DNA from 4 places in the Mycobacterium sp. AMU20-3851 genome. Region 2 is predicted to be linked to each of the others. Evidence: predicted binding sites of a transcription regulator. Region 2 holds the regulator's gene; each other region holds the start of a gene.
The links. The regulator LexA, encoded in region 2, represses DNA repair genes until DNA is damaged. The targets are predictions, from matches to a motif close to CGAACANNTGTTCG.
Positions count from the first base shown of each region.

Region 1: V4U86_RS01465 (HNH endonuclease signature motif containing protein) is a predicted target of LexA. The motif match lies at 1,146-1,159, and genes of this name have one in related genera.
Region 3: V4U86_RS18060 (HNH endonuclease signature motif containing protein) is a predicted target of LexA. The motif match lies at 2,081-2,094, and genes of this name have one in related genera.
Region 4: V4U86_RS10475 (HNH endonuclease signature motif containing protein) is a predicted target of LexA. The motif match lies at 3,586-3,599, and genes of this name have one in related genera.

Region 1 is NZ_CP146371.1:297,867-304,948, forward strand. Features, by position in the region: gene V4U86_RS01460 (threonine aldolase family protein) at 1-822, opposite strand, end outside; gene V4U86_RS01465 (HNH endonuclease signature motif containing protein) at 1,164-2,609, shown strand; gene V4U86_RS01470 (alpha/beta fold hydrolase) at 2,709-3,383, opposite strand; gene V4U86_RS01475 (GntR family transcriptional regulator) at 3,407-4,108, opposite strand; gene V4U86_RS01480 (HpcH/HpaI aldolase family protein) at 4,202-4,981, shown strand; gene V4U86_RS01485 (carbon-nitrogen hydrolase family protein) at 4,978-5,775, shown strand; gene V4U86_RS01490 (C4-dicarboxylate TRAP transporter substrate-binding protein) at 5,777-6,856, shown strand; gene V4U86_RS01495 (TRAP transporter small permease subunit) at 6,853-7,082, shown strand, end outside.
Region 2 is NZ_CP146371.1:3,384,923-3,392,004, forward strand. Features, by position in the region: gene nrdR (transcriptional regulator NrdR) at 1-455, opposite strand, end outside; gene V4U86_RS16210 (LysM peptidoglycan-binding domain-containing protein) at 518-1,003, opposite strand; gene V4U86_RS16215 (TetR/AcrR family transcriptional regulator) at 1,162-1,728, opposite strand; gene V4U86_RS16220 (oxygenase MpaB family protein) at 1,873-2,826, shown strand; gene lexA (transcriptional repressor LexA) at 2,859-3,548, shown strand; gene V4U86_RS16230 (LGFP repeat-containing protein) at 3,568-5,664, opposite strand; gene V4U86_RS16235 (acyl-CoA dehydrogenase family protein) at 5,781-6,938, opposite strand; gene V4U86_RS16240 (molybdopterin guanine dinucleotide-containing S/N-oxide reductase) at 7,035-7,082, shown strand, end outside.
Region 3 is NZ_CP146371.1:3,751,399-3,758,480, forward strand. Features, by position in the region: gene V4U86_RS18055 (hypothetical protein) at 1-399, opposite strand, end outside; gene V4U86_RS18060 (HNH endonuclease signature motif containing protein) at 613-1,938, opposite strand; gene V4U86_RS18065 (DUF3349 domain-containing protein) at 2,149-2,481, opposite strand; gene V4U86_RS18070 (FAD binding domain-containing protein) at 2,481-3,467, opposite strand; gene V4U86_RS18075 ((2Fe-2S)-binding protein) at 3,464-3,973, opposite strand; gene V4U86_RS18080 (xanthine dehydrogenase family protein molybdopterin-binding subunit) at 3,970-6,150, opposite strand; gene V4U86_RS18085 (cupin domain-containing protein) at 6,147-7,082, opposite strand, start outside.
Region 4 is NZ_CP146371.1:2,172,608-2,179,689, forward strand. Features, by position in the region: gene V4U86_RS10460 (tripartite tricarboxylate transporter TctB family protein) at 1-111, shown strand, start outside; gene V4U86_RS10465 (tripartite tricarboxylate transporter permease) at 112-1,653, shown strand; gene V4U86_RS10470 (universal stress protein) at 1,665-2,057, shown strand; gene V4U86_RS10475 (HNH endonuclease signature motif containing protein) at 2,064-3,581, opposite strand; gene V4U86_RS10480 (SCO6745 family protein) at 3,826-4,584, shown strand; gene V4U86_RS10485 (LysR family transcriptional regulator) at 4,585-5,466, opposite strand; gene mqo (malate dehydrogenase (quinone)) at 5,531-6,913, shown strand; gene V4U86_RS10495 (TM2 domain-containing protein) at 6,918-7,082, shown strand, end outside.

The DNA.
Region 1 (7,082 bases), 3.0 Mb from region 2:
CCCGAGATCGTCATCGAACAGGCTCAACAGCTGGGCCGACGCGAAGCGCATCTTGCTGGCCAGCTGCATGGTGAACTTTCGCAGGTACACCAGCCCGTCCGCCGTAGACGATCCTCCGGTCGCTGCGCTCCTGCCCGCCGAGGAGGGATCGAGCACCACCACCGCCTCCGCGCCGAGCAGGCCGTTCTTGGTGCCGCCGAGGCTGAGTACGTCGACCCCGGCGTCGGTGGTGAATTCGCGGAACGGCACGTCGAGTGCCGCGGCCGCGTTCCACAGCCGCGCCCCGTCCATGTGCACCGCCATGCCGTGCGCGTGCGCGTGGTCGGCCACAGCGCGGATCTCCTCGGGGGTGTAAAGGGTGCCGAGTTCGGTGGTCTGGGTGATGCTCACCGCCAGCGGTTGGGCGCGGTGCTCGTCACCCCAGCCGTACGCATGGCGGGCCACCAGGTCGGGGGTCAGCTTGCCGTCGGGGGTGGGCACGGTGAGCAGCTTGAGACCGGTCACCCGTTCCGGGGCGCCCGCCTCGTCGGTGTTGATGTGTGCGGTGTCCGCGGCGATGACCGCACCCCAGCGCGGCAGCATGCTGGTCAGCGCGATGACATTGGCCCCGGTGCCGTTGAACACCGGGAACGTCTGTGCGGCAGCGCCGAAGTGGCCGCGGATGACCTCACGCAACCGGGCGGTGTAGGCATCCCCGCCGTAAGCGATCTCGTGACCGCCATTGGCGGCCGCGACCGCGGCGAGTGCCTCGGGGTGCACGCCCGCGTAGTTGTCGCTCGCGAAGCCGCGCCGGCCGGGATCGTGAAGTGTGGGAACAGGCACGCCGTCGATCCTCCCAGCGCGCGCAAGTGCGGCGCATGGATCAGAGGTCGGAGGCGCCGCCGTGTACGTCGCCTCGAACCCGGGATAGCGGATCGCCGTGGCCACCTCCTCGGGGTCGCCGAAACGCTACATCGGGTTGGTGGCCTTGATCTTGTCGCGGTGTAGACGCTCGTCATCGCAATGCCCACGCTCCGTGACGGAGGCAGTCGCGACACTACCGCCGGTAGTGTCCTGGTAGCAGTGCAGGTTCCACGAGATTCGATCAAATACCTTCTGCCCCTTTGGTTTCATCAGTCACACGGGCGGCCGGATCTGTCGGTGGTCGCACGTATGTTCGAATCATGACAACGTCGGATTTGACTACTGCAGTCGCCGCCTACACCGCGAGTGTGGACGCACTGCTGGCCGCCGACGTCGACGCCTGCTCACACCGCGAACTGCTCGCCGCGTTCGCCGACCTCGAGACCGCCACCCACCGAGTCCCCATGCTGGAGTACGCGATCCTGGCCCGCCTGCAACGCGAATCCAATCCCGCCGAGTTGGGTGCGACCTCCTGGACGAAACTGCTCACCCTGCGCAACCGGATGAGCAAGGGCCGCGCCCACAAACTCCTCACCCGCGCCACCCAACTCGCACCGCGGCGAACACTGCAGGGCCAGCACATGGCACCGCAATGGGAGCACACCGCCGCCGCACTGACCCGCGGCGCTTTCGGCGAGGAGCACCTCGAGGTGATCCGCAAGTTCTTCCACGCCCTGCCCACCACCGTCGATCCGATCACCCGCACCCAAGCCGAACAGTCCCTGGTCACAGCCGCCGCCGACCTGGACCCGCACTCGTTGACCGTCCTGGCGATCCGCCTGCTGGCCCTGCTGCACCCCGACGGCGACGAACCCGCCGACGCGGCCGCCCGCAAAGCGGGTCTACACCTGGGTTCTCAACAACCCGACGGCCTGAGCTACCTATCCGGGTGGGTCACTCCGAAACTGCGGGCCATGATCGAACCCATCCTCGCCAAATTCGCTGAACGCGGCCGCCACCCCGCCCGCGAACCCGAGCCCGTAACCGCCGAACCCAACCTGTTCGACGAACCCGAACCGGAACCGGATCCCGTGCCCGATGACGTTACCGGCGAGGACAATCCATTCACGCCACCACCGTCCACCCCGCTGCTGGATTCCCAGTGGCGCACCAAGGCCCAGTACCTCCACGACGCGGTCGCAGCTGCCTTCGACCTGCTGCTGCGCTCCCAGACCCTGGGCAGGCTGAACGGATTACCCACCACCGTGGTGGTGACGACGACCCTGCAGGAACTCCAGGCCGGCGCCGGATTCGCCGTCACCGGCGGCGGCTCCCTGCTGCCGATACGAGATCTGATCTCGATGGCCGCCGCCGGGGCCTACCACTACCTCGCCGTCTTCGACGGCCACACCTCCATGGCACTGCACCTCGGACGAGCCCAGCGATGCGCCACCGGGGCACAGAAACTCGCACTGTTCGGCCGCGAACGGGGCTGCACCTGCCCGGGCTGCGACGCCGCTTTCTACGACACCGAGGCCCACCACGGCCTCGCGGACTGGAAACACAACGGGCAGACCAACATCGACGACCTGACCCTGGCTTGCAGCCCCGCCAACCAGATGATCGAAGACACCGGCTGGACCACCCGACGCCGCCCCGACGGCCGATTCGAATGGATCGATCCCACCACCGGCCAAGCCCACCTCAACAACCTGCACCACCCCGAACGCCTCCTCGGACCACGGGACGACGAACCCCCTCCCTAGAAACGCGCCGGGCCGGGGAATATTCGCGGCGGTGCTGAACCGAAGAGTGCGCGCACTGAGTGCCATCCTCTAGGTTCCGCCGCGCCGTGGCACGTCGGATCAGGAGTCCGAGGGGATCGCGGCGACCAATCGGTCGGCGAGTTCCCCGGGATGCGACAGCATCGCCATGTGCCCGCCCGGTATCACCTCGGGTTCGACGCCCAGCCGCTGCGCCACCGTCGCGCGCATGAACGGTTCCGGGAAGAAGCGGTCATCGGCGAACAGCACGAAGTGGGTGGGTAACTGCGGCAGCGCATCGCCCGGCCAGGGCGCCTCCATCGGCGTATCGGACTGCTCGCGCTCCACCACACCGGCGATGACCGCCGGGTCCACGCCGTTGTAGAACAGCGCGCCCATATCGTCGGCGTCATAGCCTCCGGCGTCGGCCGCCCGGCGTTGCGCCTCGGCGCACCCGGTGGCCTCCCACCAGTCGCCGGGGCGCTCGCCGGGGCGCGGAACCATCCCCGACACATACACCAGCGCGGCCGCGTCGACCCGGGGACAGGCCAGCGGGCCGGTGAACCCGCCGAGCGAGTGGGCGACGACGATCGGTCGTCCCGCGCCCGTGTGCTGCGCGGCCACCGCATCGGCGTAGGCGTGCAGATCGGCAGTGTCGTCCTCGCACGGGAGGTCGATTGGTATCCCGCGATGCCCGCGCAGCGCCAATTCGGCCACCACGTACTGCCAGTACGACGGATCGGAGCCTCCGCCGGGTATCAGCAGGAAGTCGGTCACGCAGGTGAGGATGCCACCTGCGCTCAGATACCGGAGGGCGTTGGCTGAATTCCGTTGCCGCCGAAGGCGTCCACCAATTCGGGAACCTCGCGCAGATGTGTCCGCAGCACGCTGACGCAGGTATCGGCATCGGCGGCGACCATCGCGGCGATCAGCTCGCGGTGTTCTTTCTCGATGGTCGTGAGGCGGCCGGGCGCCTCGACCAGGGTCCGGGTGCCCAATCGCACCTGGCGGGGTTGCAGGGCATCGTAGAGATCGGCGATGACGGCGTTGCGCTGATGGCGCACGATCGCCGCGTGGAACATCTGGTCGAGCTGGGCGAACCGGTTCCAGTCGCGGGCCTCACCGGCCCGTTCCATCTCGGCGATCAGTTCCTCGGCCGACTCGGGAGCACCCGCACCGCGGGTGCAGATGGTGCGCAGCGCGTCGGATTCGAGCAGGAACCGGGCCTGGTAGATCTCGCGCATCTCGACCGCGGTCACCACCCGGACCTGCGCTCCGCGCCGGGGGAGGAGCTCGATGTAGCGCTCGACCTGCAGCCGTTGCAGCGCCTCGCGCACCGGGGTCCGTGAGGTGTTGACCTGGGCGGCGAGTGCCACTTCGTCGATGAACTCGCCTTCGGCGAAGTCGCCTCGCAGGATCGCGTCGCGGATCCATTCGTAGGCGCGTTGGCCCGCGGAGGTCTTGGCCGGCCCCGCATCGGTGCGTGGCGTTGTCGAGGACATGCATTGCATTCAACCATTTACACGCGGTGCATTTTTGTTGTATACAACATGTCTACATGTTGTGTTTCGCACGATAGTCACGAGAGGTGCCGAATGTCATCGCCACATGAGAGCGGTCCGACGACCCCGGACCAGCACGTCGCGATCTGGCTCACCGAGCCGTCGACGGCGGCCGTCGAGATGGGTCGCCTGGCCGGCTACGACACCGTGGTGCTCGACATCGAGCACGGCTGCTTCGACCTGCGCGCCCTCGACGCGCTCATCCCGTTCATCAAGGCCAAGCAGATGCGCGTCATCGCCAAGGTGCTCGGCCCCGAGCGCGGTCCCATCCAGCAGGCGCTCGACTTCGGCGCCGACGCGGTGGCGATCCCGCACATCGACTCCGCCGAACACGCCGCCGAGATCTGCGGATTCGCGAAGTTCCCCCCGCTGGGCGATCGATCCTTCGCCGGCGGCCGGACCTCGGACTACCGCGGGTTCACCGACGACTGGGTGACCGCTCAGGACCGGAACACCCACTGCTATCCGATGATCGAGGATGCCTCGGCCTTCGACGAGATCGACGCCATCCTGGCGCTGCCGGTCGTCGACGGGATCTTCATCGGCCCCTCGGACCTGTCGCTGCGCCGGAACCGCGGCGCCTATTCGGTCACCGAGGCCGACCTCGCCGACATCCGGGCGCTGGCCCGCGCCGCCAACTCCGCGGGCAAGCCGTGGGTGCTGCCCGCCTGGAGCGCGGCCGAACAGCAGCTCGCCGTCGAGGAGCGGGCGCACACGATCGTCGCCTCCATGCAGTACGGCGCGATGCTGGCCGGTTTCACCGCGACCAGACAGAATCTCGCGCAGATCCGATCCGAGGTGGGTGCCCGATGACCCTGACTGCTGCGATCGCACAGTTCGCACCCACCGAGGACAAGGCCGCGAACCTGCAGACCATGATCGGTCTGCTGGAGCAGGCGGCCGCGCGCGGAGCGCAGCTGGTGGTGCTGCCCGAGTACGCGGTGTTCACCGTGCCTGCCATGGACGACCGCTTCGTCGACAGCGCCGAACCGCTGGACGGACCGTCGGTGACCCGGCTGGCGCAGGCCTCGGCCGATCTCGGGCTGAGTGTCATCGTCGGGGTCAACGAATCCGCCGCCGACGGCAAGATCCACAACACCCTCGTCGCGCTGCAGAACGGTGCCGTCGCCGCCGTCTACCGCAAGGTGCATCTGTATGACGCGTTCGGCTACAAGGAATCCGACCGGGTGATCGCCGCGGACCCGTCGACACCGCAGCTGCTCGAGCTCAACGGGTTCACGATCGGCATGCAGACCTGTTACGACCTGCGCTTCCCGGAGACCACACGCACTCTGGTCGACGCCGGTGCCGACGTCATCGCGCTGCCGGCCGAATGGGTTCCCGGACCGCTCAAGGAGTACCACTGGAACACGCTGCTGCGGGCGCGTGCCATCGAGAACACCGTGTATGTGCTTGCCGCCGACCAGATCTCGCCGGCCGGATCGGGCAACAGCGCCATCCTCGACCCGATGGGCATCCCGCTGGCCGCGCTCGGCGAGGCGGAAGGCATCGGCGTCGCCGTCCTGGATCAGTCGCGGCTGGCTCACGTCCGCACCATCAACCCGGCCCTGACGCTGCGGCGTTACCGGGTCGAGCCGGGGAACTGAGATGCGTCCGGGCCGGCGCATCGCCGCCGCGGCACTGGCGACGCTGACCGCAGCGGCGCTGGTGGCCTGCGCTCAGCGTGACGGCGAATATGTGTTGCACTACACCACATATTCGTCGCCTACCTCGGATCAGTCGCTGACCGTGCAGCGGTGGGCCGAGGAGGTCGAGGAGCTCACCGACGGCGGTGTGCAGGTGCGGTTCCATTACTCGCAGAGCCTGGTCGGGGCCGACGAGTCGGTGCAGGCCACGTTGGACGGGCGCGCCGATCTGGCCCAGGTGGGCTCCCTCTACGCCGCCTCCGATCTGTCCATGTACACCGTCATCGAGCTGCCGTTCGAGACCACCAACCCGCAGGTCCAGATGACGGCGATCGAACGGCTCTACGACGAGAACGACACCTACCGAGACGATTTCGACCGTCAGGGTGTGCAGCTGCTGTTCCCGTTGCCGCTCGGGATCGCGGTCGTCGGGCTGGAACAACCCGCCGCGGTGCCCGCCGATCTGGCCGGCCGCAGCATCCGTTCGGGTGGCCTGACGTCGGAGGCGCTGCTCACGGTCGGTGCGAACCCGGTCGCGATGACGGCCACCGACGTCTACGAATCGATGGAACGCGGGGTCGTCGACGGATACACGTCCCTGGCTATCGCGAACCTGCCGACCTTCGGACTCACCCGAAACACGCCGTACCTGGTGGACCCGGGCATCGGCAGCTACGCCTCCTCGATCGTGGTGATCAACTCAGAGCTGCTGTCGGGAATGCCGCAGGAGTATCAGGACGCCCTCGCGCAGGCATCGGAGAACGCCATCCCCAACGGGCTGGACGAGATGGATGCGCTCGGCGACCGCGCGTGCACCGAACTCCGCGAATCCGGCACCGAACTGTCGACGATGCCCGCCGATGCGGTCGCGGAGTGGAAAGAGCGGGCCGGCATCGCACAGCAGTGGGTCGACCGCTACACCGAGCGCGGCTATGACGCGCAAGGGGTGCTGGCCGACTACCGCCGGATCATCCGCGAGGAATCCGCTCGTTCGGACTATGCCGATCCGTTCATCGAGTGTCTGGAGGGACAGGGCCGATGAGTGCAGAAATCACGTTGCCGCGGCCGCTGACCCTGTTCATCCGGGGCCTCGGACTGCTGGCCGGGTTGTTGCTGTTGGCGATCATCCTGCTGACCGTCGCTGACGTGGTCAGCCGGAATCTGCGCGACCGCTCCATCGTCGGAACCGTCGACATCACCACGATGCTGCTGGTCGCCACCGCATACCTGGGGCTGGCATCGGCGGAGGCCGACGGACGGCACGTCTC
Region 2 (7,082 bases):
GATGAGGAGACGCGATGGGCGCGCAGCGCCTCGATCTCGCGCTCGAAATCATCAGCCGAGGTGAATGACCGGTACACCGAGGCGAACCTCAGGTATGCGACCTCGTCGAGATCGCGCAGGGGGCCGAGAATGGCCAGACCTACTTCATTACTGGGGATCTCCGGCGATCCGGCCGCACGCACCGCATCCTCGACCTGCTGGGCCAGGAGGTTCAGTGCGTCGTCATCGACCTGGCGGCCCTGGCATGCGCGCCGCACACCCCGGATGACTTTCTCTCTGCTGAACGGTTCGGTGACGCCGCTGCGTTTGACGACGGCGAGCACCGCAGTTTCCACCGTGGTGAACCTGCGCCCACATTCCGGGCACGACCGGCGGCGCCGGATCGCCTGACCCTCGTCTGCCTCACGGGAATCGACGACACGCGAGTCGGGATGGCGACAGAACGGACAGTGCATCACCGCTCCTTCGCCCCACCGCAGGTCAACCAACTCGAGTGTCTTCGAGCGTACCTGGGTGATCAACCGATCGGGGCAATGAGGGTCTGGCCGGCCTGCACGGTGCTGGTTTCGAGCTTGTTGAGTTCGCGGATACGCTCCACCACCGGCCCGGCCGGCACATCCGGTGCCACCCGCGCGGCGATGTGCTGCAGCGTCTCACCGGCTTCCACGTACACCACGGACAACCGGGTGGGCATCTGCACGGGTTCCTCGGTGGGACCGCCGAGCTGGGCGACCAGCCCGAGCCACAGGGTGAACCCGCCGGCCAGCAGCGCCAGCAGCACGGTGGCGACCGGGGTGATGGGCCGACGGCGGTGCGAGGCGCGCGACATCAGCACGCCGGTGCTGCGGTAGCCCAGCGGCGCCCCACCGGGGCGCCGGGACTGCACGCGCCGACGGCGAACCACCACGTCGCGGGGCAGCGGCCACACCTCGGGCACCGTCTCCGTCTGCCGGGGACGCGCATCGAACTGCCGGGCGCTGGTACGAGCTTCGAGAATGGTCATCGGACTGCTGCCTCTCGGTAGGGTCGGGCTGGGTCTCGCTTGGCGGCTTTCGCCTCTGTGTTCGAACGATAGTCGATCATGTGTTCGATGGATAGAACACGTGATCGAACTGTTGCCAAACGATAGACCGGACCACCGACAAGTAGTCCGTGCGCGAATCAGCCGGGGCGGCCCGCCAGCAGCCCACTGGATGCGAACTTCAGGCCGCTGCGCAGTTCTTCCAGGCTGATCGGGTCGTCGCTCTCGATATACCGCAGGGTCGTGGCAACGGCCATGTTGAAGAACAGCCAGGCCAGGGCGCGCGGACTCAGCTCGTTGCGGTACTGGTCGCGGTAGTGGCCCATGTGCAGGGTCGTCATCGCCAGCAGCGTCGCATTCAGCCCGGAGACGTTGTCGAAGGTGCGCACATGGTCGGGCCGCTGCGCCAGGTAGCGGATGAGTTTCCGGTTGGCGAGGGTGAACTCGATGAGGATGTCGATGGACGCCTGCATGGCCTCCTCGGGCTCGTGCATGGTCACCGACCGCAGCATGTCCTCGATGGCGGGCGCCTGCTCGGCCGCGAGCCGCTCGATGGCCGCGTCGATGATCTCCTCCTTGTTGGAGAAGTACTGGTAGATGGACCCCTTGCTGATGCCGGCCTGCTCGGCGATCGCATTCGTGGTCAGTCGATCCGGCTCGGTCCGGCGCAGCAGAAGCGCGGCCGTGGACACAATTTTTGCGACCATTTCCCTAGACCGCTCTTGCTGCGGCCGCTTTCTGGGCCCTGAACTGTGTTTATCTGTGGCCATGGAGGCCCCCTTACGCGACTTGAATGCGACCTTTCGGTCATATTAGCGTCGGGTCCTCAGCACGAGGAGGTGCGCGCAGCCATGACTGCCACAACGGATCTGCCCATCCAGGGGAACCACGACGGCGACGAGCGCGAGCTCGTCCCGATGGACTCGCTGACCGCCGAGCACACCGGGCGGTGGACGTTTCTCATCGTCGACGGCGCGGCCTTCATGATGCAGGCCATGCATCCGGTCATCGCGGAGGTGACCGGCCGCTACTCGGCGGCCTTCCACGGCGACGCCGGCGGCCGGGCGATCCGCTCGATCGACTCCGTGCTGCGCTGGACCTACGGCGGCACCGAGGCGCTCGCCGAGGGGGACCGCGTCCGGGCCCTGCACAAACCGCTCACCATGACCAGCGCCGCCACAGGCAAGCAGATCAGCGCGCTCAACACCGAGGCCTACCAGTGGGTGATCGCGACCGGCTACATCGTCACCGCACAGGGCGGGAAGTTGCTGATCGGCCGGGACTTCACCGATGCCGAGAAGGACGAACTACTCCGGGACAACCGGCGGTTGGCCCGTCTGCTCCACGTCCCGATGCGGGGATACCCGCGGACCCGGGTGGAAATGGACGCCTACTTCGAGGCCATGATCGACAAGCTGGAGGCCACCCCACAGGCCCTGCAACTGATCGAGGAGATGGTGACCGGGCAGGTCGACCTGCCGGCCTCGGTACCGGCGCCGCTGCGCCCCGCGGTACGGACGGCGTTGCGGCCCGCTCTGCGGTTCAACTACCTGTCCATCGTCGGACTGCTCGATCCGCGACTGCGCGCCAAGCTGGGGGTCGGCTGGAGCCGGCAGGAGGAGCTGCAACTCCAGCTCATCTACGCCGCGATCCGGACGGCGTACCGGGTGCTGCCGGACCGGCTCACCTACTTCCCGCTGGCCTATCACGCGCGCAAGCACCACGAGTGCCTGCAGAAGATGACGCAGCGGCAGCAGAAGTCGTTTGCCTACCACCTGCCCGACACGCCTCGAACACATGTTTGATTATCTGTCCGGCGGCGACTACATTCGGCGCCATGAGCGAGAGCACCGAACACCCTGAGGCACGCTCCAGTCTGACCGAGCGTCAGCGCACCATCCTGGAGGTCATCCGCACCTCCGTGACCGAGCGCGGCTACCCGCCGAGCATCCGCGAGATCGGCGATGCCGTCGGTCTCACCTCCACCTCGTCGGTGGCCCACCAACTGCGCACCCTGGAGCGCAAGGGCTACCTGCGCAGAGACCCGAACCGCCCACGCGCCGTGGATGTCCGCGGCGCGGACGACAACGTGGCCCCGAACAATGTGACCCCGATCGTGGCAACCGAGGTCGCGGGTTCCGACGCGCTGCCCGAGCCCACCTTCGTCCCGGTCCTGGGCCGGATCGCCGCCGGCGGGCCGATCCTGGCCGAACAGGCCGTCGAAGAGGTCTTCCCACTCCCCCGCGAGCTGGTCGGCGAGGGTTCCCTGTTCCTGCTGAAGGTCGTCGGCGAGTCGATGATCGATGCCGCGATCTGCGACGGCGACTGGGTTGTCATCCGGCAGCAGAACGTCGCGGAGAACGGCGACATGGTCGCCGCCATGATCGACGGCGAGGCCACCGTCAAGACCTTCAAGCGCACCAAGGGTCAGGTGTGGCTGATGCCGCACAATCCGGCGTTCGACCCGATCGACGGTAACGACGCCCAGGTGCTCGGCAAGGTCGTCACCGTCATCCGCAAGGTCTGACGGGTTCGCCCGGGGAGGCTCAGTCGGCCCGGACGAACCCGTTCGTCCGGGCGAACTCCTCACTGGCGAACCAGATCTCGGCCTCGGTGTCCCGGTAGCCGGGGCTACCCGGAGCCCAGTACAGACCCGATTTGGTGTCCGCCTTGATCGGATAGCCCTCCGGCGCGCGGTACCGGTCACCGGTGGCCAGTCGCATCGACGTCCAGCCCGGATCCTCCGGTTCGTCGTCCGAGATGGCGGCGTGCCGGCCACTGGGGAAATCCGGTTCGTAACCGGACCGGACCGCCGTGGTGGGCGGGTCGAAAGTGGGCTCTTCGGACAGCGATTCGATCCGGGTCGGCGCGGTGTCCACCGCGTCGGGATCGGAATCGAAAATCAGATCGTCGGCCGGCGCCTGCAGTTCCTCGAGCTCGTCGCCCTCGTCGGAGTCGAAGTCGCCGCCGTCGAAGTCGCCGCCGTTGTCCTCATCGGTCTCGTAGTCGTCGAACCCGTCGTCGGTGGTCGGTTCTTCCGCGCCGGCCGAGATACTGCTGAAGGCAGGCACCTCGCCGGCCGGCGGTGCCGAGGCCCACAGGCTCTGGGTGGAGTCGTAATCCCGTTCGCCGTACTCGGGCTGAGTGTGCTCGGGCTGCTTGTACTCGGGGTCGTAACCGTGGTCGTTGTAGCCCTGGTTGTCGTAGCCCTGGTCCTCGTAACCGTGGTCGTATCCGTCGTCGGCGTAGCCCGCTCCGAAATCGTCGTCGGCATGGGACCGCCGGTTACGCAGGACCGCGACCGCGACGAGGCCGATCACGCCGATCAGCGGGATCAGGCCGAGCAGCCACCACCAGCGCCACGTGTACCACTTGTCGCCGCTGTCGGTGTCCGCAGCGGCCTCCGAGCCGGGGGCCGGGGCGGCCGGAGCGTCGGCACCCGGCACCTCCAGACCGGCGAGTTGGGATTGCAGGCCGGCCGGTTCGGTGCTGAACTTGCCGGTCGACTTGTCCCACGAGACGGACCCGCCGTTGAACTGCTGACTGATGACGCTGCCGTTCTCGGTCTGATCCCCCTTGGGGGCGCCGAGCTCACCGGTCGCGCCGCCGAGCTTCTGCCACGCGGCGTTCATCGCGCCGCGCACGATCACCGCACCGAAGTCCGGCGTCCAGAAGATCACCGGGTTGTCCTCGGCGGCGAACGGGACCACGCGGCTCTGCGGCGCCAGGCCGCCGTCGGCCTCGCTGGCGGTCGGGAATCCGAGATCCCCGGTGGGCCCGCCGACGCTCTCGTACTTGGCCAGCACCTGACCGGTCACCACATTCGCGCCGGTTTCGGGGCTGTAGAAGATCTTGCCGCCCGCGAAGTTCTGGCCGACGCCGTCCGCGCCGATCGCGTACTGGGCGCCCTCTTCGGCGCCCAACGGCCCCAGTGCCCCACCGGCGGCGCGGCGCGCGGCGTTGATCGCCGAGGTGGCATCGGAGGGAACGTCGACCGCGCCGAGCTGATCGGCGAGCTCCGGCGGCACCGTGGTGAAGGCGCGGGTCTTGCGGTTCCAGGAGATCTCGCCGCCGGTGAACTTCTGGGCAAGCACGTCGCCGTTGGTCGACTCGTCCTCGCTGGGCACGCCGAGCACCCCGGCCGATCCGCCGAGCGCATCCCAGGCCGAGTTGATGGCCCCGCGCACCACCCGGGCGCCGGTGTCCGGCGTCCAGAAGATCACCGGGTTGTCCGGCGCGCTGAACGTGGAGTTGCGGCTGTTGGCCGCGCGGCCGGGACCCTCGTCGATGGTCGGGAAGCCCAGATCGCTGTCGGCGGGACCGCCGAGCGACTCGTACTTCTCCAGGATGGCGCCGGTGACGATGTGCGCCCCGGTCTCCGGGGTGAAGAAGATCTGGCCGCCTGCGAACTTCTGGCCGAAGCCCTCACCGGCGGGATAGACGCCACCATCGCGCGGCCCCAGGGGCCCACCTTCGCCGCCGCCGGTCTCCCACGCCGCGGTGATCGCGGCGTCGGCGTCGGCTTCCGGAGTCGCCGCAGCGGTTGGTGCGAGCAGCACCGTAGCCGCGATGAGCCCGGCGCTCACCAGCCCTGTTGCTGCCCGCCCGGCGATCCTGCCCAGCCGGGTTCGCTGCCTGGTCATTCGGTCCCTCCCGAAGTCGGACAAACCACACGAAAGTAGCGTGTTCGTCAACTCTGCTTCAGTTGACCTCTAACTCGTGGGATATCCGCCACCTGCGGTTAAGCGTGTCGGGGCTGTCATACCCCCAGGCCGCGGCCGATGATCTCTTTCATGATCTCGGTCGTGCCGCCGTAAATGGTCTGGATCCGTGAGTCGAGGAATGCCCGTGCAATCGGGTATTCCCGCATGTAACCGTAGCCGCCGTGCAGCTGCAGACAGCGGTCCACCAAGCGCACCTGCGCCTCGGTGCTGTACCACTTCGCCATGGCCGCCTGGTCGACGGACAGCTTGCGGTCCAGGTGCAATCGGATGAACTCGTCGACCATGATCCGCACGGCGGTGGCCTCGGTCGCGAGCTCGGCGAGCATGAACCGGTTGTTCTGGAAGCTGCCGATGGGCCTGCCGAACGCCTTGCGTTCCTTGGCGTACTGCAGCGTCTGCTCCAGGGTGGATTCCATCGCGGCCGCGGCCATCACCGCGATACTGATGCGTTCCTGGGGCAGGTTCTGCATCAGATACACGAAGCCCATCCCCTCCTCACCGAGCAGGTTCTCGACGGGCACCGCCACGTCGGTGAAGGACAGTTCCGCGGTGTCCTGTGCCTCCAGGCCGATCTTGTCCAGGTGCCGACCACGTTCGAAGCCGGACATGCCGCGCTCGACGACCAGCAGACTGAATCCCTGCGCGCCCTTGTCCGGGTCGGTGCACGCCACCACGATGACCAGGTCGGCGTGAATGCCGTTGGTGATGAAGGTCTTGGAGCCGTTCAGGATGTAGTGGTCGCCCTCGCGGACCGCGCGGGTCTTGATCCCCTGCAAGTCACTACCGGTACCCGGTTCGGTCATTGCGATCGCCGTGATCAGTTCGCCGCTGCAGAACCCGGGCAGCCAGCGACGCTTCTGTTCCTCGTCGGCCAGTTCGATCAGGTAGGGGGCGATGACGTCGTTCTGCAGGGTGAAACCCAGCCCGCTGTGCCGCCCCGCGACGGTCTCCTCGGTGACGACGACGTTGTACCGGAAATCCGGATTGCCCCCGCCGCCATACTCCTCGGGCACCGCCATACCCAGAAATCCCTGCTTACCGGCCTCGCGCCAGACCGCGCGGTCGACGATCTTGGCCTTCTCCCATTCCTCCTGGAACGGCGCGGCGTGACGTTCCAGGAAGGCGCGGTAGGACTCCCGGAACAATTCGTGCTCGGGCTCGAACAGGGTGCGATCGAATTTGACGACGCCCATGGTGATACCTCCGGTACTGGGTTCAGGTGACGGCGCCAAGATATCTCAACCCGATGGTTGGTCGGCCGACGGGCGGGCCGCCCTAGGATCGGTGGGATGTCGCGCAGCAGCCTCGCCCATTGGGGTGCCTTCAGCGCCGAGGTC
Region 3 (7,082 bases), 370 kb from region 2:
GGTAACTGCAGCGTCTTTGGCGTCGTCGCCGTCGGCGTCTGTGTCGTCGGCATCGTCGGTGTCGTCGGTGTCTTCGGCGTCGTCGACGTCGTCGGCGTCCGTGGCGCCTTCGGCGCCTTCGGCGTCCGCGTCGCCATCGGCGCCTTCGGCGTCCGCGTCGTCATCGGTATCTAGGCCCGACTCGCCACCGGTGTCATCGTCGTCGGAGTCGGTATCGGATGTCTTCTCGGAGGTGTCGTCCTGGGAAGCATCTCGCGACCGACCGGCACGAGCCCCATCACTGTCGGAGGAACTCGACGCTGAGTCGGACGAAGCGTCCGGTCCGGTGTCTGCGCTCGCCACATCCGCCCCGACGATCATCGCGGCGGACACCCCCGCCGCCACTACACCAGCGCCCATCCAGGCCGAAATGTGCGACACGCTGCCTCCCGGATTCGATTGTTTGACAACCGTCAAGTTAGCGCTTGTTGGCACACGTGTAGACACTTTGTCGAAACTGGCGATCGTCGCCGTGGCTCGGGTTGTGCACCTGATGCTCGGGCGTCGTCGGAGCGCCAGTTGCATCGACGTCCGATTCACTGTTCAGTTATCAAGGTGCACCGAAGCTTTGAGTCAAGCGGCGGTCGGCAGTGCGGTCATGGTGCGTCGCAAGTGGGAGCGCAGGTGTGCCGGTTCAGGTCTGGCCGGGTCGTGGGGCGGGATGAACCAGGGGTGGCGGTCGGGCCCGAGATAGACCTGCCAGCCACCGTGATGGATCAAGGTGTGGTGCAACCGGCACAGCAGCACCCCGTTATCCAAACTCGTTGCCCCGCCTATGCTCCAGGGGCGGATGTGGTGGGCGTCGCACCAGGACACCGGCCGCCCACACCCCGGATGCGCGCAGCCACCGTCGCGCACGGCCAGAGCCTTGCGGATCGCGGGCGTGAACAGCCGCTCGCCACGGCCCACGTCGAGCGGCACTCCACTCTTGTCGACGACAACCGAAGTCATGGTGCCGTCACAGGCGATCAGGTCCGCGGTCACGGCACTGATCGGGCCACCGAACCCGAGGCGGTCCACAACCTCCTCACTGCACACCCCCGCGGCGGCCGGTCGGATCAACGTGACGTGTGGCAGCACCCCACCGGACATCGGCCGCGTCGACTGCGCAAGGTAGGTGCGCAGCACCCGCCCGATCGCATCGCCGCGGCGTTTATCGATGGGGCGGGGGTCCGGGGAGCCGTCCGGGAGTGGCACCGGTCGACACAACGGATCCAACGCCGCACACAACTCCTCCCCGGTCAGCACATCGAGGTCGAGGATGGCACTGACCCGACCCTCGTCGGTCTGCACCAACGTCATCTCGTTGAGGTCGGCATCCTCGGCGACCGGCACCGCGCGCTGCTCGGGCGGGACGCTCGCGGCGCGGTCGATCGCGATGGCCCGGGCCTTCTTGGTCACCTCGGCCGGGGTGGTCTGGATCATCAGTTTGGTCACGACGCCGGCCCGGTCCTCGTCGGACATCGGGTTTCGGTTGTGGATGTGGGTGACGCCCCTGCCGACGGCGTCGGCGAATTCAATCCCGATCCCAGCCAACCGCTGCGCTGAGGTGAGCGCCGGCAGGGTCGGCGCGGCACGCCCCACCCGTACCGCCCGTGCCGCCGCACCCGGCGCCATCCCCAACAGATTGAGCAGATCCACTCCCGTGCGCAGGTGACGCCGCGCCGGGATCCCCGCCCACTCGGCCGCGGCCACCGCCGACGCGATCACGAAATCCAGCAGATTGCGCGCCGCGACTGCAGCCGCCAGCGCCGCCGACAACGCAGTATCGTCGATCACCGGCCTAGGGCACTCCACCAGGTGAAACAACGTCCGCTGCGACACATCGTCCGGCGGCGGTGTCGGGCTGAGGTCATCGATCAGTGCGTCGACGAAAGCCTCGAGATCAGTGGCGTCCATAGTGGATACCGACTTCCACAGAAGGTGCCCAGGGGCACGATCAGGCAACACGGTTCAATCAGTCCCGCGGACCATCAAACCTCTTCGGCGACCGGAGTCGCGATCTGCGGCTCACCGGATGAAGAAGGAGCCACTGCACATTCGAACATATGTTCGATCGTACACACGTTCGAAGGGATGCGCAAGCGGAAGACGAGTACCAGTTCCGTATCAAGGCTTCGGTGACACATTGGCGAAATCCGCCAGCGGCCAGCCGGCGGCGGCCAGCCGTGCCGCGACCCGGGCGATGTTCTCCGGCCCGGGATCGTGATTCGTCTTCTCGGCGATAAAGTTCTCGATGTCATCGCGGGTGATGGGTGCGTCGATGTCGGCGGGCGCGGACACCTCGGCGATGGTGTGGACCACCTCTTTGATCTCGTCCTCGGTCAACGGTGTGCTGCGCAGCAGTGCCAGCAGCGGTACCCGGTCCGGGCCCGGCACTCCGTCGGGATAACCGGCGCGCAGCCAGTTCAGAACCGACGCCATCAACGACGAGACGCTCATCAATCGAGTGTATCGGCGGCCCGGCGCAGCGCACGGACAACGCTGTTGCGAGCAAGGTCGATCTTGAATGCGTTCTGCGCCAGCGGAGCTGCACCGGCGATGAGCTCGTCGGCCGCCGACCGGAACACCTCGTCGGTGGGTGGAGCGCCGATCAGCCGCTGCTCCGCCGCCACCACCCGCCACGGTGCGGCGGCCACACCGCCGAGCACCAATGCCGCGGAAGCGATCTCACCGCCAACCAGGTTCAGTCCGGCGGCCACCGATACCAGCGCGAACGCATAGCTGTGCCGGTCGCGTACCTTCAGATACCAGCTGTGTCGGGCGTAGGGTGACGGACCCAGTTCGACACCGGTGATCAGTTCGCCCTCGCGCACCACGTTGTCGCGGTCCGGATGATCACCGGGTAGCACGAAGAAGTCGGCGACGGCGACCGTGCGGTGCCCCGCGAGTCCGCGGAGATGGACCCGGGCGTCCAGTGCCGCGAGGGCGACCGCCATGTCCGAGGGATGAACGGCAACGCACCCGCCGTCGGTCCCGAACAGTGCGTGCTCGCGGTTGAATCCGTCGCGGGCCGCGCATCCGCTGTCTGGGACGCGCTTGTTGCATTGCCCGGACGAGGGGTCCATGAAGTACGGGCATCGGGTGCGCTGCATCAGGTTGCCCCCGACCGTGGCCATATTGCGGATCTGGGTGGTGGCCCCGGACAGGATGGCTTGCGACAGCATCGGATACCGACGGCGGATCAGCCGGTCGTTTGCGACGGCGCTGTTGGTGGCGCCTGCACCGATCAGGACACCATCGGCCGGAGTTGGTGTGATGGATCTCAGCCCCAGCCCACCGATGTCGACGAGCGCGGTCGGCGCCTCGACTCCGAGCTTCATCAGATCCAGTAGGTTCGTGCCGCCGGCGTAATATCGCGCGCCGGCCGCGCCCCGGCGCACCGCATCATCGATGGAGATCGCGTGGTCAAAGGTGAAGGTTCTCATCGCGAGGCTTCCTTGATGGCCGCAAGAATATTGGCGTAGGCTCCGCAACGGCAGATGTTTCCGGCCATCCGCTCCCGGATCTCGTTGTCGGACAATTGTTCAGGACCCTCGGCGACAAGGCGGCGGCAGCCCTCGAAGGTGACGGCGGACAGGTCGCCACGTGCATGCTCGCGCAGCAGTGCCCGCGCCGAGGTGATCTGCCCCGGCGTGCAGTACCCACACTGAAGACCGTCGTGCGCGACGAATGCTTCTTGCACACAATCCAGTTCGTCTCCGTCCTCGATGGTGGCAACCTCGGATCCGTCGATCGACACGGCCAGCGTCAAGCAACTCAGCACCCGCTCGCCGTCCACCGTCACGGTGCAGGCCCCGCACAGCCCATGGTCGCAACCCTTCTTGGTGCCGGTCAGGCCGAGGCGCTCCCGCAGCAGATCCAGCAGGGTGGTGCGAACATCGATGCACAGCTGTGTGGCGGTTCCGTTGATGCGCAGGTGCAGATCGGTCATGGCCGGCTCCTCAACAATGATTCGACCGTGATCGGCAGATTGTGTAGTCGCTTTCCGGTCGCGTGGAAGATCGCGTTGGCGATCGCGGCGGGCACGCCGCACGTACCGATTTCGCCAATACCGCGTACACCGATCGGATCCAGGCCGTAGTCCGGGATGTCGACGAAGCTGATGTCGAAGTCCGGGATGTCGGCGTGGGTGGGGACGTAGTACTCACCGATCGGTTGACCGGTGCGCGGGTCGTGGGGCACCTGCTCCAGCAGCGCCATACCGAGTCCGAAGATGATGCCGCCCATGACCTGATTGGTCGCCAGTTTCGGGTTGAGCACCCGCCCGCAATCCATCACCGCCGTCCACCGGGTGACCGCGGCGCGCCCGATCTCCTCATCGACTTCGACCTCGCAGAAGTGCGCACCGAACGACTGCGATACCGACCCGTCGCCGGCGGGACCGTCGTCGGCGACGGTGAACGACAACTGCCCGACCAATTCCGGTGCCTCCTGAAGAATCTCGCACAATTCGGCCGAGGAGCAGACGGGTCGGCCCAGCCGCTGCCGCCACCGGCGGGCAGCGAGGTCGACCGCCGTGCCCACCGTCGCGGTGGTCTGCGATGCCCCGCTGTACGGCGCGTCGGGGAACAATGAGTCCCCGGAGTCGAAGCTCACCGCGTCCAGCGGCAACCCGGTCCCGTCGGCGGCGATCTGGGTCATCACGGTACGCACCCCGGTGCCGATCTCATGGGTGGCGGCGGCGAACCGGACGTGCCCGTCGGCGGTCGTGGTGACCTGGCACCCTGCCGGCATCCGTCGGCCCGGGTAGCTGGCTGTCGCCATCCCCCAACCCACCTGAACATCGTTGCGGCGCATGGCACGTGGCACGGCGGGCCGACCCGCCCAACCGAAGCGCTCGGCACCCTGCCGGTAGCACTCGCGCAGATGCTTGCCCGACCATGGCCGGCCGCTGGGTTGGTCGGTGTCCGGGTCGTTGGCCGCCCGCAGCGCCAACGGGTCGAGACCGGTGGCGTAGGCCAGTTCGTCCATGCCGACCTCGAGCGCGAACAGTCCGGGCGCCTCCCCCGGCCCGCGCATGAAACACGGTGTGGGCGCGTTGATTCGAGCCACCACGTGTGACACCGCCATACGCGGTGATCGGTACAGGAACCGCGCTGAAAGCCCGACAGGTTCGCAGAAGTGCGCGACGGTGGAGGTCTCGGTCACTGTGTGCTGCTCGGTGCTCTGCAGCACTCCGTCGGTATCGGCGACCAGGGAGAGTTGTTGTTCGGTACGCGGACGGTGCCCGGTCGACGTGAACATCTGGGCCCGGGTCAGCACCAGTTTCACCGGGCGGTCCACCGCTCTGGCCGCCACCGCGCACAGCACCACATGCATCCACAGGAAGCTCTTCGACCCGAAGGCGCCGCCGACCAGCGGCGAGAGAATACGCACCTGACTTTCATCCATGCCGAGGTAGGCGGCCAGTGCCCTGCGTTCACCGGTGATCCACCGGGTGCTGTCGTGCACGGTCAGGACGTCGCCGTCCCATTGCGCGATGCAGGCCGCCAGTTCGATCGGGTAATGCGTGTTGACGGGTGTGGTGAATCGGCCGGCGACCCTGATGCCCACGGGCTCGTCTGCAGGTCCGCGATGGTCCTGCAGTTTCTCCTCGGCGAGTTTCACAAAGTGGTCGGGGCGATACGCGCCGTGCCGGATCTGTCCGTTCTTCTCATCGTCCGGTACCGGTTCGGTCAACACCTGTGCGGCACTCAGTTGTGCCGGAGCGTGCACATACTCGAAGTCCATGTCGGTTGCCGCGGCGGTGGCGGCTTCGAGGGTCTCGGCCACCACCACCGCCAAGTGCTGGCCCACATGCTGCACCGTGAGATCCGACAGCGGCGGGCGACGCTCCAACGGCAGGTCCCAGGTCAGGTCGATCGGAAGAACCCGCAGTGTCGGACAGTTCAGCGGTGTCAGCACGTGCAGCACGCCCGGAACCGTCGCGGCGAGTTCGGCGGCAGCAGCCATCGATTCTGGCGTCACGGCGCCGTGGGCGATGTCGGCTTGCACCAGCACCGCATGCACGAGCCCCGGAACCGGCGTGTCCGCGGCATACCGCGCTGCCCCGGTGACCTTCTGGCGACCCTCGACCCGGTCGACGGAGCGCCCGATCTGCACGCTCACGCGTCGATGGGGTTGGTGCGCGGCACGATCAGTGGGTCGGCCGTGGTCAACGGGAAGTTCGGCAGGTCGTCGAGATGCGTGTCGAACGCCGCCGCCAGCACCGACCGGGAGTATGCACTGACCGACGCCTTGTAACCGATGTCGGCCGGGAACGGCTGGTCGAAGAAGATCAGGAAATGCCAGGGGTCGGTGCCGGTGTTCTCGATGTGGTGCGGGTAGGCCCGTGGGATGAAGTACACGTCACCGGTCGCCAGGTTCCAGGTGTCCACTGTGCCATCGGGATTCATGATGGTCATGCGGGCGTCGCCGTGCTGCACGTAACCCATCTCGGCGGTCACCGGATGCCAGTGCGGTTCCCGCATCCCGTCTTCGGCCACGCGCAGCGAGTACATCGAGATGTCCTTCAGCGCGGGCCAGAACTGGTCGCGCGCGAACCGCGCGTTGCCGTATCCGTAGGTCAGACCCGCCGGCTGGCCCTCGACGTCGAACATGTGCGGATCCTTGAAGTACGCGCTCGGCGGGATCTCGGGATCCCCGGTGACGGCAGCGAGTTTCCGGTCCCGGGTGTCGCGACGGATCCCGGCCACATCCGAGGACGGCAGATCGTAGGTGTTGCCCAGCACCGCGTCGCTGAAGGCGCCCATGGTGGCGCCGAACCCGAAGTCCTCGGGCCGTTCGTGACGGAAGGCGATGATGAACTCGCACGGTTCGGTGCCGATGTTCTCGATGTGATGCAATGCGCCCGAATCGATGTGGAACATCTGGCCGGCGGTCACGACGAAGCTCGCGAAGCGGCTGCCGTTGTCGAGGACGGACACCAGGGCCGTCCCGGCGACACAGTAGGTCAGTTCGTTGGCGTTGGCGTGCCAGTGCGGGGTGCGCATCGCGCCGGGATTGAGCACCAGCCGCTTGATGGACAGGCGGCGCAGGAT
Region 4 (7,082 bases), 1.2 Mb from region 2:
TACGTGCGCAACATCGCGATCGGTGTGGTGCTGGCGCTGGCCAGCTTCTATGCGTTCTATTCCGGGCTCGGAATCCCGCTGCCCGCAGGCATCTTGGATGGGATTCTGTAGATGGAGAATTTCGACTGGCTGCTCCAGGGGTTCGCCGAGGCGGCCACTCCGATGAACCTGCTGTACGCGGCGATCGGTGTGCTGCTGGGGACCGCGGTCGGGGTGTTGCCGGGTATCGGCCCGGCGATGACGGTGGCTTTGCTCCTGCCGATCACCTACAACGTCAGCCCCAGCGCGGCGTTCATCATGTTCGCCGGAATCTTCTACGGCGGTATGTATGGCGGGTCGACGACGTCGATCCTGCTCAATACGCCAGGAGAATCGTCGTCGGTGATCACCGCGATCGAGGGCAACAAGATGGCCAAGGCCGGCCGGGCCGCGCAGGCGCTGGCCACCGCCGCCATCGGCTCGTTCGTGGCCGGGGCTATCGGCACAGTGCTGCTGGCCGCCTTCGCGCCTGCGGTGTCCCGGTTCGCGGTCACCCTGGGTGCGCCGTCCTATCTGGCGATCATGCTGTTCGCGTTGGTCGCGGTCACAGCCGTGCTGGGATCCTCGAAGATCCGTGGCTTGATCTCACTGCTGCTGGGGCTGGCGATCGGCATCGTCGGCATCGACTCGCTGACCGGTCAACCGCGCGCCACCTTCGGGGTGCCGCTGTTGGCCGACGGCATCGACATCGTCGTCATCGCGGTGGCGGTGTTCGCGGTCGGTGAGGCGTTGTGGGTGTCGGCGCATCTGCGTCGTCGGCCCGCCGATGTCATCCCGGTCGGACGGCCGTGGATGGGGCGCAGCGATTGGAAGCGGTCCTGGAAGCCGTGGTTGCGCGGGACGGCGTACGGGTTCCCGTTCGGCGCGCTGCCCGCGGGCGGCGCGGAGCTGCCGACCTTCCTGAGCTACATCACCGAGAAGAAGCTGTCCAAGCATCCCGAGGAGTTCGGCAAGGGCGCCATCGAGGGCGTCGCCGGTCCGGAGGCCGCCAACAATGCCTCGGCCGCAGGGACTTTGGTGCCGATGTTGTCGCTGGGTCTGCCGACGAATGCCACCGCCGCGGTGATGCTGACCGCGTTCGTGTCGTATGGCATCCAGCCCGGGCCGACGCTGTTCGATAAGGAACCGCTGCTGATCTGGACGTTGATCGCGAGCCTGTTCATCGGCAACGCGATGCTGCTGGCGCTGAACCTGCCGCTGGCGCCGCTGTGGGCGAAGCTGCTCCGTACTCCGCGGCCGTACCTGTATGCGGGCATCTTGTTCTTCGCCGCGCTCGGCGCGTTCGCGGTGAACCTGCAACCGCTGGATCTGGCTCTGCTGCTGGTCTTCGGACTGATGGGTTTGATGATGCGCCGGTTCGGACTTCCGGTGCTGCCGTTGATCATCGGGGTGATCCTGGGGCCGCGGATCGAACGGCAGTTGCGGCAGAGTCTGCAGCTCGGCGGTGGGGACTGGAGCAACCTGTTCACCGAGCCGGTGGCGATCGTCACCTATGTGCTGATGGCGCTGCTGCTGCTGGCGCCCCTGGTGCTGCGGTTGATGCATCGCAGTGAGGAATCGTTGTTGATCGTGGAGGACGATCGGGACCAGAAGACGAAGGCAGGCCAGCTGTGACCGATACACCGATGGTTGTCGTGGGGTACACCGCAGATGCGTTCGGCTACGCCGCCCTGCGGCAAGGGATCGACGAGGCCAAACTGCGTAAGCTGCACCTGCTCGTCATCAATTCCACGGCGGGGGAGTCCTATGTCGACTCGCGTTTCGCCGGTGCCGGCGAGGTCGACGACCTGGAGGCGCTCCTGGAGGAGTGCGGTGTCGCCTTCGAGCTGACCCAGCCGGTCGGTGTGGACGCGGCCGAGGAACTGCTGGCGGCCATGGAGCGTCCGACCGCACAACTCCTGGTCATCGGTATCCGGCACCGGAGCCCGGTCGGCAAGCTGCTACTCGGCAGCGTTGCACAGAAGCTGATCCTGGAATGCCCGAAACCCGTTCTGGCGGTGAAGCCTTCCGAGTTCTGATCCGCCTCAGCCATCGTCGTCCTCCGCTTCCACCCTGAGTATGTTTTCGGGGTGGAAGTGGTGGTTGAGGGTGTCTTGGCCGGTGTCCATGAGTGGGGGTGGGTACCAGTGGGTGCGTCCGGTGTCGGGGTCGATGCGGGTGGTCCAGCCCATTTCGGCGAGTCGGTTGTCGGGTCCGCAGCCCAGGGCCAGGGTGGGGGCGTCGGTGCGCCCGCCGTTGTTCCAGCTGGGCTGGGCGTGGTGGGCCTGGCAGTGGCAGGCGGCTTGGGTGCAGCCGGGGCGGGTGCAGCCGCGGTCGCGGTTGTAGAGCAGTAGGCGTTGGGCCTTGCTGGCCAGGCGTCGGGTGCGGCCGAGGTAGAGGGGTTCGGCGGTGTGTTTTCGGTAGACCACCAGGTAGTGGTAGGCCTGCTCGGCGAGGCGGATGAGGTCGGGCATGGGCATGAGGGTGCCGGTGCCGGTGACCGCGATCCCCGCACCGGCTTCGAGTTCGGCGAGGGTGGTGGAGACGACGACGGTGATGGGGATGCCGTTGTGTTGGCCGAGGTTTTTGGCCATCAGGGCATCGCGCAGGATTGCTTTGAGGGCGTCGTGGTGGCGCTGGGCGCGGGTGCGGGTATCGCCGGTGGCCAGATCGGCCAGGGCCCCGAAATCGGCGGGGCGGGGGTCTTCGCCGCCGCCGGTGGTGTCCGCGGGTGCTTCTTCGCCTTCAGCATCTGCGGGTTCTACGTCGCCGGCCGGATCGGCCTCCGGCACGACCTCGTCGAGTGGGTTGGGGTCCGGGTTGAGCTTGGGTTCGGGATCGTCGGGGTTGTTGATCCCGGGCCGGCCCCAGACTTCTAGCGCGGTGCCCAGATAGGCGGCCAACTCGGCATCCACCCAGCCGGTGATGCGGACCAGCCCGTCGGCGTCCTGCGCGCCCAGGGTGATCCCGCGCCGGTGTTTCGCCATATCCGGGCCGTCACCGTCCTGATTGAGTTTGTAGAGCACCCGGGTGGCGGCTTCTTTCAACGTTTCCGGGCTGGTGGTCTTGGCCGCGGCGACCAGGCTGGCCTCCAAATCGGCGAGGTCGCTACCACTCATCCGCTCCGACGCGGACTTTAATGTCGCGCGCACGACCGCGATGTGCCCGGCGGCGATGCTGCCCTCGGCCAGCGCGGTCGCGCATGCCGGCAACACCGGGGCGAGCACGTCGCCGTTCATCGCGTGCCGCGGCCCGAGCACCTCAGCGTCGCGGACGCGGCGGGCAGCCTCGGCGCGGCTGATCCGCATCCGGGTGGCCAGCACATCGATCCAGGATTTCCCGCCGATCTCGTGCGGGGTGGCCCGGTCCATCAGCGCGGCCTGGATGCGGTGGTCGATCACCGCCTCGGCGCGGGCGCGCAGTTCGCGTTCGGACTGGATGGCCAACAACTCCGCGGTGTCGAACACCGTGAAATCGGCATCCAACAGAGCCTTGACCGACGCGGCGTGATCGGAGAGGGCGTGCTGCACCGTCTCCCGGCTCGCCACCACATCGATCTTCATGGCTAGAACATACGTTCGACCACCGACAGAAAACGGCAGAATGTGACACCAGAGACAAAAGGGGTCAAAGAAATTTCTGAGACAAGAAGTCGCGCGAATGTCGCTGCGAGGTAGGCACTTTCATATCCCCGCCCGACGCAGCGGCGAGGCGGACCCGGAATGTTCACGGTGTCACCCATTCGATTCCGGCGGGCCACTAGTGTTCGTTGCTGACGCTGCCGGACCACCGAGGAGATGACACCGAATGAGCAATCCCGATCTCGTTGAAGCCACGGCGACTGCGGGAGCAGCCATCGAGCAGGCCGTGGCCGTGTTCATGCTGCACCCGCAGACCTACGGGGAAAGCGTCGCCGCCGGCTACGAGAACCCGCTGGCCGGCTACGTGGCGGGCCGGGGTGGAGTGCTCGGGGACGCGACGGGGGCGACCGTCAGCGCGGCTTTCGCGGTGTTCGAGCCCACCGGCCTGTCGGCGATGTGGGAGGAAGGCATCGCGGTGCGTGGTGCCGCCGGTGCCGCCGAGGTCTACTGGAACCAGGCGGCGGAATTCGGTCGCAAGTACCTGGCCGACGCGGAGGGTGTGGACCGGATTGCCGCGCTCGGCGAGAAGCTCATCGCGGTGGCGCCCATCGCGGCCGCACCGTTGTACGCGGGCTGGCGGGCGATGCCGCTGGCCGAGGATGCGCCGGCGCGTGCCCTGCAGGTGATGTTCGTGCTCCGCGAGCTGCGTGCCGGCCTGCACTTCAACGCGCTCAGTCTGTCGGGTGTCAGCCCGATCGAGGCGCACATGCTCAACAAGGGCCCGAAGTACGCGGCGATGTTCGGCTGGCCCGAACCCTACGCCGACGGCGCGGACAAGAGGGACCGGTACGAGGACGCCGAGCGGGCCACCAACCGCCGGATGGCCGAACTGGTCGAAGAGGCGCTCGATCCGGCCGAAGCGCAGGAGCTCGCCCGGCTGGCCGGCGCGGCACTGGCAACGGTCAAGGCGAACGTTCCGAGCTGATCAGAACCGTTCCCGCAGGAACCCCAGCAGTCGCCGCGCGGCGGGAGTGACCGCCGTCGGGCCCCAGGCCAGCGCGATCTCACGCTCGTACCCCGACGGCGTCAGCGCCACCTCGACGGTGCCGGGTGGCAGACGTTCGTCGTGGGGGAGCAGCGCGATGCCGAGCCCGCGGCCGATCAGCTCGTGCATGGTGGCGAACTCGGTGATCTCGACCGCGATGCGGGGGACGAATCCCGCCTTTCTGCACCATGTTTCGGTGAGCTGCCGCAGGTTGTAGGTCACCGGATTCGCAATGAACGGCTCGTCGCGCAGCTCGGACAGTCGCAGCCGCTTCCGGGCCGCGAGGTGATGTGACGCCGGAAGCACCGCATGGATCGTCTGCGTCCCGATGACCGTGTGCCGCAGCTCATCCGACGCCGGGATCATGACCGCCACGTCGAGCTCACCGGCCTTCAGGTCGGCCGTCAGCTGGGATCCGTGAGCCTGCTTGATCTGTAACCGGATACCCGGTGTCCGGCGATGGAACTCCGCGAGGAGCGTCGGCAGCCGGCCAGATCCCATGGTGAGTGGGAAACCGAGGCGGACGGTGCCGTGTTCGGCATCGGCCTCTCCGGCGATCGATTCGATGGTGGCTTCCAACGCGTGCAGTGGATCTCGGGCGCGTTCGGCCAGCCGGGCCGCCGCCGGTGTCAGCCGTACGATGCGACCGTCCTGGACCAGCAGGCGAATCCCGAGGGTCTTCTCCAAGGCGTGGATGCGCCTGCTCATCGACGACTGCGGGATCCCGAGCCGCTCGGCGGCCCGGGTCATGTGTCCGTCCTGGGCGGCCAGCTCGTCCAACGCGCGCAACTGCGGCGCGAGCAGGCTCAACCATTGATCCATATTCGGATCATATTCCTCCAAACATTCATTGGACGCATAGATCCGCAGCGACGATCGTGGAGGCATGAACGAGAACGAGACGGCCGATGTCGTGCTGATCGGCGGTGGCATCATGTCGGCAACGCTGGGCGCCATGTTGGCGTCGCTGGAACCCGAATGGCGGATCGTCATGGTGGAACGCGCCGAGGAGGTGGCCACCGAGAGCAGCCAGGCCTGGAACAACGCCGGGACCGGGCATTCCGGGTACTGCGAGTTGAATTACATGCCCGACCCGGCCGACGGGTCCGCCGCAGCCGGCATCGCCGAACAGTTCGAGGTGTCGCGGCGCTGGTGGGACTACCTGAGCGCGCAGGGCCTACTCGACCAGGACGCTTTCCTGCACACCGCTGCGCACATGGATGTCGTGTTCGGAGAGCGCGATATCGCCTATCTGCGTAGGCGTTTCGAGACCCTGCGGGCAAACCCGCGATTCCGCGGACTGCAGTACTCCGAGGACCCGGCCACCATCGCGCAGTGGGCGCCGCTGGTGATGGAGGGCCGCGACCCGGCCGAACGGGTCGCCGCCACCCGGCATCCAGCCGGCACCGACGTCGACTTCGGCGCGCTCACCCACGCCCTGGTGCACATCCTCACCGACCGGGGCGGCGCGGTGCTGCTCGGTCACGAGGTGCGCGGACTGCGCCGGGACGCCGACGGGACATGGCAGGTCTCGGGCCGCAACCGGGACGGGCGTTTCGAGCTGGGCGCCCGCATGGTGTTCGTCGGGGCAGGCGGCAATGCGCTGCGGCTGCTACAGCGCGCCGAGCTCCCCGAGGTGCGCGGCTACGGGGTGCTGCCGGTCGGCGCGGCCTTCCTGCGGTGCTCGGACCCGCAGATCGTCGCGCGGCACGACACCAAGGTCTACGGACAGGCTCCGATGGGTGCGCCGCCGATGTCGGTGCCGCACTTGGACAAACGCATCGTCGACGGCACCGGACACCTGATGTTCGGCCCGTACGCCACCTTCAGCACCAAACTGCTCAAACACGGCCGGCTCACCGATTTCTTCGCCACCGTGCGCTGGCACAACGTCACGGTGCTGGCGACCGCGGCATGGTCGAACCTCGCCCTGATCCGCTATCTGATCGGCCAACTGCTGGCCACCCGCAAGCGCAGGCACGCCGCCCTCACCCGGTACTACCCGAACGCGGACCCGGCCCAGTGGGAGCTGATCGGCGCGGGGCAGCGCGCCCAGCTGGTCACCCGGGATGTCGGCGGCCGCGGGGTCCTGCGGTCGGGGACCGAGCTGGTCGTCTCGGCGGACCGCAGCATCGCCGGTCTGCTGGGCGCCTCACCGGGTGCGTCCACGGCGGTGCCGATCATGATCGACCTGCTGCAGCGCTGTTTTCCGCAGCAGTGGGAGTCCACCTGGAGTCACCGCGTTCCCGCCGACCTTCTGGCATCCTGAATTCATGAGCGAGCAGCCGCCCTACGGTTTCGAGCCGGGCGCCAACGTGCCCCCGCCGCCGCCGCAGGGCGGCGGCGCGTATCCGCCGCCCGCCTATCCCGGTGGCTATCCCGACCCCTTCGCCCCGTACGGTCGCCACCCGATCACCGGCGAACCGTTCTCGGACAAG